DNA from 2 places in the Lactiplantibacillus kimchii genome. Region 2 is predicted to be linked to the other one. Evidence: predicted binding sites of a transcription regulator. Region 2 holds the regulator's gene; the other holds the start of a gene.
What was found. The regulator Rex, encoded in region 2, represses fermentation and respiration genes when NADH is low (regulators of the CRP and FNR family bind a similar motif). The targets are predictions, from matches to a motif close to TTGTGAANTANTTCACAA.
Positions count from the first base shown of each region.

Region 1 (4,439 bases), 660 kb from region 2:
TTCAATCTCTATCATCCACTTTGGCGTGGTGCCCCAACTATTACGCCAAGATTAGTGATTTCGATTGGCGCCGTCGTCTTAATTGGGACGATCTTTGCGTTTTCAGCATTATTGCATAGTTTACAATATGCGCCTTCTGCAGTTGTTAGTATTGTTGATGCGGTGCAACCGGTGGTGACATTTGTTTTGAGTATTATTTTCTTGAATTTAAAAGTTAGCATCATTGAAATTATTGGCTCAATCTTAGTCGTTTTTGCGATTTATATTTTGCAGCATTATCGCAGTAAGTCAACGTTAGAATAACGTTATCGCAGTAACCCAAAAAGAGGTCGCAATTTTAAAATTGTGATCTCTTTTTGGGGTTCTAAAATATCTGTTGTTGGTAATTAAGTGAAAACTTGATTACTGGCAGCAGATATTTTTGTATGTATTTTATTTGTAGTATATTAAAAAAGTGCAAAAAAAAAGAGATATAGTCGGCAGACTTATATATCTATCCACTACCACATTTCAAGAGAAAGAAGCGACTATACCCCTATGAGTAAGGATACTAAATTTTTATTGGGAATTAAAGACCCAAACATCAAAAAAGTGAATATTATCAATAACATTCAAGAAAAAGGACCAATCGAAGCTCAAGCAATTTTGGACTATCGTCCAAAAGCGTGTCCAAGGTGCGGCGTACTCAACAGAAAAAGTATCATTCACTATGGTTGGCGACAAGTAAAAGTTAAGCTACTTAGGAGCAGTGAGCGAGACGTTTTACTGCATCTAAAGAAACGGAACTTTAAGTGTAAAGTGTGCAACAGCTATTTTTTAGCAGCAACTACGCTAACGCAACGGAATCATACAATCTCTAATAATGTTCGCATCGCTTGCTTAGAGAAGCTAAGTGAACCGGTGACCATGACACACATTGCTCACGAATTGAATATTTCAAGTAGTACAGTTGTCTCAATGTTAAAGACCTACGAACGTGATTTATTGACCCATTATGATTGGTTGCCAAGTGTCATTTGCATGGATGAAATCAAGTCAACCAAAGATGCCAATGGTTCGATTAGTTTCGTCTTTATGGATGGAGAAACTCATCAATTTATAGATATCTTAGAATCGAGAACACTTGTTAGTCTTGAAAAATACTTTAAACGTTATACGAAAACAGCCAGAATGAGTGTCAAAGTTATTGTAACGGATATGAATTATACGTACCCTGAGCTAGTGTCAGTATTTCCAGAGGCCATAATCGTTACTGACCGATTTCACGTCGTGAAATCGGCGGTGGTAGGCTTTAATCAAACTCGTATTCGCGTCATGAAACAATTTGCTAAATCAAACATTAAATATAAAGCACTAAAAAGATATTGGAAACTACTCTTAAAACCTAACGAGAAACTGGATATCAAAAATTATAGGCACTATTCCTTTATTGCCGGACGCCATACCCAAAATCAAATTGTTGAAGAGATGCTGGAATTTGATCCAGAGTTAAAACGAGCCTATGACGCCTTGCATACACTCAGAAGCGCCGTCAAATATCGAGATTTACCCCGGTTAAGGCAGGTTCTGGATGCTAGTAATCAATTTCCAGAGGAGATTGAGAAACATTTTTCAAAACTACGAGATAGCCAAGATTAAATTGAGAACGCACTCAGATATCAATATTCAAACGGTCCTTTGGAAGGGACGAATAATAAAATTAAAGTTTTAAAACATACCGCCTATGGTTTTGGAAATTTCAATAATTTCAGATTGCGTATACATTTAATGTTCGCATTAAAAAAAGGTGCTTAGCCGTTGCGCGGCTAAGCACCAATAAAAAGATTACCAACAACAGTTGACAGAGAACCCTTTTTGGGCTTGAGCTAAATTAAGCTTCAGGTTGATAGTCTTCGTCAATAATTAGGACGGGTTTGATGGTTTTACCACTCACGGAGTCCGCATTGGCTTGATTAATATCTGCAAACTTGTAGAATTTTTCGGTCTTTTCAAATGGGAACATGCCATGTTGATAGAAGTCAATGAGGCGTGGCACATCGACTTGAGGAATGGCGTCCCCCATGTTAACCCCAATAACCTTTTTATCATCAACACATAGGTCATTCCATGAACTGATGGTAATATTCTTAGCGGTAACGGCAATTAAAGCGGCAGTCCCACCTTGAGCCAAAGCATGAATGGCAGCGACCATTACGGGTTCTACACCAGTCGTATCCACAGTGAAATCAACGCCGTAGCCATTGGTTAACTTTTTGATGGCTGCTACTGGATCTTCCGTTTTACTGTTAACGGTGTGAGTTGCACCTAGTTCTTTCGCTAAGGCTAAGCGAGAATCTACGATGTCGACCGCAATAACTTCGGTACAACCAGAAATTTTACCGGCCATCATTGCAGCTAACCCAACCGCACCGGTCCCAAAGACGGCAATCGTCTGGCCGGGACGTGGTTGTAGACTATTCAAAACAGTGCCACTCCCAGTGACATAGCCACAACCTAAAGGTCCTAAGCGCCGTAAGTCTAAGGCCTTGTCCACCTTAACGGCATTGCGCTGATCGATGACCGTATGGGTCGTGAATGAGGATTGGTCAAACATATCACTGACATGAGCGCCGTTTTCTTGGAAATGATCAGACCCATCTGGTCGTGTGCCGCTTAAATTATAATCGGCATAGTGGCGGCATTTAGTTGGCATCCCTTTTAAGCAGTTATCGCAAGTGCCATCGGCGTAAAAAGACATGACAATATGATCACCCACGCTAAAATCTTTTACTTGGGGGCCGACTTTTTCAATAATTCCCGAACCTTCATGACCGAGAATAACTGGATAACCCAGGGAAGCATCCCCTTTACGAATCGCTTCGTCCGAGTGACAAATCCCACTTGCAACTAATTTAACTTGTAAATCAGTTGGGCCCATTTCAGCCAATTCAATATCGTCTTTAATGACGAATGGATCATTAACTTGATTAACAACTGCTGCTTTAATTTTCATAATAATTAGTGCCTCACTTTGTTAGTTAATTGATATGTAAAACGCTTACAATTGCTATTGTTACACAACTCACAAATTCAATCAAGCCGATTTAATGAATTGAATACCAGGTATAAACGCTGATTAATCAGGCTTTAATACCTTAAATGTATAAATATGATACCAAAGTTCTGTAGATGTAATGGTCTTATTTTGAAGTTGAACTTTAAGTTTGAGAAAGTTCACGCGATCGTCTGATACAGCGTAAAAAAATAGCCACCATTGGCCATCACTGTCAGCCAGTCGGACGTTAATGGTGGGCTATGGTAATCGTCAAGCCAGTACCAAAGCTTGAACAGGTGCTTGCATTTTGATCACTTCGGCGCCTAAATCGATAAAGGGGTCTCCTTGGGTCGTTAGGCCGAATTTTTCGTAAAATTTCTGGACTTGGGTTTGAGCGTCAATTTCAATCTGGGCATCGGCATAATGGACTTTTAAAATCGCCATGACATGGTTCATAAGTTGTTTACCGAGACCAGTGCCGCGATACGTACTATCAGTTGTGATACGGCCAAAAGTCACGACCCCAGCACGGTCATAAATCCGTGCATAGGCGACTAGGTGACCATTATCGTAAGCAAAGATATGACGAGCGTCAAAATCAGTATCATCTGGGTCTTGATAACTTCGGGCTTGTTCTTGGACAAAGCTTTTTGCGCGGAGCTGATAAATATCGTGTAATTGGATTGTTGTTAGACCGGAAAATTGTTTAACATACCATTTTAAATTCAACGTGAAGCCTCCTTGAAAACTAGGTCAGAAAACCTGGTTATTTTCAAATTAAGTTTACAATCTAACACCACATTTAAGTGGCGTCAAATTGGAAGGTCCGTGAATTATGAAGTTTGATTTAAGCGGGTTTAAAATGAAAAAATCATTAAAAAAAACGTGGGTCAAATGACTGAAACTATGTTGTCATTTGACTCACATGGCTATTAATACCAAGCTGGTTTATCGCCATCGGTATTGGGTTTATTAACCCCTAAAGATGTTCGTAATTGTGTGGTTGGATTTTGAACCAATTGGACGACTAACGCGGCAATACTTTGACGTGAAACTTCAGTGCCTTTAAAAGTATCATGGCGTTGGGTTAGTTCATAATCAGTTTCGGCTTTATTTGTTAACCAAGCTGGCCGAATAATAGTGTAATCCAAGTCAGATTGTTCTAGAACTTGGGCGGCATCAAAGTAACGGGTGAGGTAGCTACCTAAAGTAGCGTTATTCCATTCGCCAAATTTACCAGGGACTTCATCATAAATACCTAATGTTGAAATCCAAATGAGGCGTTTGAGTCCGGTGGTATGCATCGCCGTCACAACGGTCTCAGCTTGCGCCTTGATATTTTGGCCGGCTAAGTTAGCATAGACCACATCTTGACCTTGCATCGCTTGGGTCAACTTGGTTACGT
Region 1 is NZ_CP027194.1:1,487,137-1,491,575, reverse strand. It holds gene C5Z26_RS07340 (DMT family transporter) at 1-303, shown strand, start outside; partial or broken gene C5Z26_RS07335 (ISL3 family transposase) at 538-1,794, shown strand; gene C5Z26_RS07325 (NAD(P)-dependent alcohol dehydrogenase) at 1,871-2,992, opposite strand; gene C5Z26_RS07320 (GNAT family N-acetyltransferase) at 3,305-3,763, opposite strand; gene C5Z26_RS07315 (SDR family oxidoreductase) at 3,967-4,439, opposite strand, start outside.
Region 1: C5Z26_RS07325 (NAD(P)-dependent alcohol dehydrogenase) is a predicted target of Rex. The motif match lies at 3,050-3,067, and genes of this name have one in related genera.

Region 2 (4,439 bases):
TTTTTATCAATATAGTAATCATAGTCACCTAAGAATAATTCTGTGCCAGTTGGGGATACTTCAACGACACTGGTGGCAACTTGATTAATGAAATAACGGTCATGTGAGACGAACAAAAGCGTGCCATCAAAATCGTTAAGTGCAACTTCCAATACTTCACGACTGTCAATATCCAAGTGATTGGTCGGTTCGTCTAAAATTAAAAAGTTATCATTTTCCATAGCTAACTTGGTCAGTAGTAAACGGGCCCGTTCACCCCCGGATAAGGACCCGATTGATTTATCGACATCGGCACCAGTAAACAAGAAACTGCCTAAAATGGTCCGAATATCTTTTTCAGGAGTGGTCGCATGTTCGTCCCAAAGTTCACTAAGGACGGTTTTTTTAGCATGCAAATTCTTTTGTTCCTGATCGTAATAACCGGTAACGACATTGGTCCCGAAGACCGCTTGCCCCTTGATAAATGGAATTTGACCCAGAATACTTTTCAGCAAGGTTGATTTACCAATTCCATTGGGTCCCACGATGGCGATGGCTTCATGTTTTTTGATGTTTAATGTGTCCGGTGCTGACAAGATTTGATCTTGATAGCCCACCGCTGCATCTTTGACGGTTAAGACAATGTTGCCACTTTGTTTGGCTGCATGAAAACCAAAGTGGGCGGTCTTTTCATCACCTTCGGGACGGTCCAAACGCGTCATTTTTTCGAGTTGTTTTCGCCGTGATTGGGCGCGCTTGGTAGTTGAAGCCCGCACAATATTCCGATTAACAAAGTCTTCTAATTTGTTGATTTCGGTCTGTTGCTTCTCATAATGTTTCCATTCTGCTTGAATACGGGCCGCTTTTTGTTGGACATATTGATCATAATTGCCAGTATAATGCACCATTTCATGATGGGATAGATCGTAGACTTCGTTGACGACCCGATCTAAGAAGTAACGGTCGTGACTCACAATCAGCAAGGCGCCCGTGTAAGATTGAAGATAACTTTCGAGCCAAGTGAGCGTTTCAACGTCCAAATGGTTGGTTGGTTCATCCAGAATGAGCAAATCCCGTTTTTCCAATAGTAGTTTGGCAAGCGCCAACTGGGTCTTTTGGCCCCCGGAAAGTTCGGTAACGGATTTATCATAAACATCAGCATTGAACTGGAAACCATGTAAGACACCCCGGATTTCGGCCTGGTAACCGTAACCATTTTTTTGTTGAAATTCAGTTTGAACTTGGTCATAAGTCTTTAAAGTTTGTTGATAAGTCGGGTCATCCGCAATAACTTCAGGATCACTTAATTGGGCTTCTAAGCGGTGCATTTGAGCTTCTAGTTGATGTAATTCAGCGAAGACACTGCTCATTTCTTCCCAAATTGTATGGGCGCTATTTAAACCTTGATCTTGAGCCAAATAGCCGATAGTTAAGCCTTTACGCATTGAAATTTGACCTTCGTCAGGGACGGTTTCACCGGCAATCATTTTTAATAAAGTTGATTTACCAGCCCCGTTGCGACCAACTAAGGCGACACGCGCATGGTCCTGAATATCTAATTGTACGTTATCGAACAAGACATCAGCGCCAAAACGCCGCATGACTTGCTGTACTTGTAGTAAAATCACGTTTTTTTAAACTCCTTTCGAGGTGGATTCGTCAAATAATTGTAGCATATTGTCGTTGTTAGCCCTAGTGAAAGGGAAGAATAAGTAAATATTATTTCACAAAGTGGCCTATTATGCTAGAATAGTGTCAGCAAATTCACAAACTTTTGATAAGGAGGGTCGTCAAATGGCAGAAACAAAAATTCCACGGGCAACGGCCAAGCGGTTACCGATATACTATCGGTATTTGAACATTTTATTAGATGCTGACAAGAAACGGGTTTCGTCAACGGAGCTGTCAGAAGCAGTTAAAGTTGATTCAGCTACGATTCGACGAGATTTTTCATATTTTGGGGCATTAGGCAAACGCGGGTATGGCTATGACGTTGAAAAGCTCTTGGCATTTTTCAAGAAAATTTTAAATCAAGACACGTTAACTAACGTCGCCTTGATTGGGGTCGGTAATTTGGGCCATGCGTTACTTAATTTTAATTTTCATAAAAATAGTAATGTCCGTATTTCAGCAGCTTTTGATGTCAACGAATCAATTGCCAATACGGTCCAAAGCGGCGTTCCCGTTTATCCGATGGCGGAATTAAAGAAACAATTAATTGAACAACAAATTGAAATTGCCATTTTAACGGTGCCAACTTCAGTCGTTCAAGACGTTACAGATGAACTGGTTGATGCTAACGTTAAAGGAATTATGAACTTTACCCCATTACGCATTTCAGTTCCCGAGACGATTCGGGTTCAAAATGTTGATTTAACGAATGAATTGCAAACCTTAATTTATTTTATTGAACATTATGGGGAACAACTTGGCGATAAATCAGCTGAATAATATTAGCTAGCAAAAGACGCAACCAAAAAAATGGTTGCGTCTTTTAGTTATTTTAAGTTAAAAATAAGGGTAAAACTGCGACAACGTTCATTAAAATATGGGCAATCATCGATGTCTGAATACGACCAGTATGCCGGTATAGCCAACAAAAGAGGAGGCCGATAAAGGCATATAAAATTAAATGACCGTCCGCATGAGCAAAACTAAATAACAAACTAGAAATAACCGCAGCACCGACTGTTCCAGTAACGGTCGTTAGGTTACCGAAAATAACTTTACGAAAGACGATTTCTTCCATAATTGGCGCTCCAACGAGCACTGCCAGTAAGAAGAAGGGGTATTTCTGACCAATTGTGAGTAACGTATTGGTATTGGCCGAGGCCGTTGACTGGCCGAGTAGTTGCGTCAAGCGTAAAATAACGACTTGACCGACAAGCACTAAGACAACGCCGATAATTCCCCATAAAACCGTACTGACCCAATTTTTAGGGTGCTGTTCGACGGCATTTGGCGTTTTAGTTCGCCAAGCGAGCCATCCTAAAATGATAGCGCCAAGTAAGTAATCTAAAGTTTGAATTAAGAAAATCCAAGATCCAAGTTGATGGAATCCTTGGGCTAATAAAGTAGGTAGGGCATAGATGATAAAATAGACGATTAAAACTGTCAGCGATTGGCGGCGATTAGCCATTAGCTCACGTCCTTTAATAATAAAATTTCGAGTCAGATTTGACTTAAGTAAGTTCATTATAATCGATTTGACTTTCTTTGACTAATTATTGACAAATAACTTGCATTCTTGAATTAAAATGATATAGTTATCTTTGTGATTAGCACTTGATGTTTGTGAGTGCTAAAAAAGAATAAATGGAGGGATTCACGTGTTAAAACCATTAGGTGATCGTGTCATCTTACAACAACAAGCAGAAGAAGAACAAACGATTGGTGGTATTGTTATTGCCAACAATGCTAAGGAAAAGCCACAAAGTGGTAAGGTTGTTGCTGTATCTGATGGCCGGATTTTAGATAACGGTTCAAAGGTTGCACCTAGCGTGAAAGTCGGCGATCAAGTATTGTTTGACAAGTACGCAGGTACTGAAGTTAAGTACGAAGGGTCAGCTTATCTAGTCTTACACGAAAAAGATATTGTCGCGGTTGAAGACTAATCCATTTAACTGATAGTAATTAAAACAAAATTTATTTATGAGGTGAATACAAATAATGGCTAAAGAATTAAAATTCTCTGAAGACGCACGTTCAGCAATGCTCAAAGGTGTTGACCAATTAGCTAACACCGTTAAATCAACTTTAGGTCCTAAGGGTCGTAATGTTGTATTGGAAGAATCATACGGCTCACCAACCATCACTAATGATGGGGTGACGATTGCTAAGGCAATTGAACTTGAAGATCATTTTGAAAATATGGGTGCTAAGTTAGTTTCTGAAGTCGCTTCAAAAACTAACGATATTGCCGGTGATGGGACTACTACTGCAACGGTATTGACGCAATCAATCGTCAACGAAGGCATGAAGAACGTTACTGCTGGGGCTAACCCAGTTGGGATTCGGCGCGGGATTGAAGCCGCAACGAAGACTGCCGTTGACGCCATGCATTCAATGGCCCATGAAGTTAAGACGCAAGAAGATATCGCTCAAATCGCAGCCGTTTCATCAGCTAGCCAAGAAACGGGTAAGTTGATTGCGGAAGCGATGGAAAAAGTTGGTCATGATGGCGTTATCACTATTGAAGAATCACGTGGTGTTGATACTAGCTTGGACGTGGTTGAAGGAATGCAATTTGATCGTGGTTACCTATCACAATACATGGTTACCGATAACGATAAAATGGAAGCTGATTTAGACAATCCTTACATTTTAATTACCGATAAGAAGATTTCTAACATCCAAGATGTTTTGCCATTACTACAATCAATTGTTGAACAAGGCAAGCCATTGTTAATTATTGCCGATGACATTTCTGGCGAAGCTTTACCAACTTTGGTATTAAACAA
Region 2 is NZ_CP027194.1:2,148,174-2,152,612, forward strand. It holds gene C5Z26_RS10435 (ABC-F family ATP-binding cassette domain-containing protein) at 1-1,607, opposite strand, end outside; gene C5Z26_RS10440 (redox-sensing transcriptional repressor Rex) at 1,774-2,430, shown strand; gene C5Z26_RS10445 (CPBP family intramembrane glutamic endopeptidase) at 2,483-3,118, opposite strand; gene groES (co-chaperone GroES) at 3,309-3,593, shown strand; gene groL (chaperonin GroEL) at 3,649-4,439, shown strand, end outside.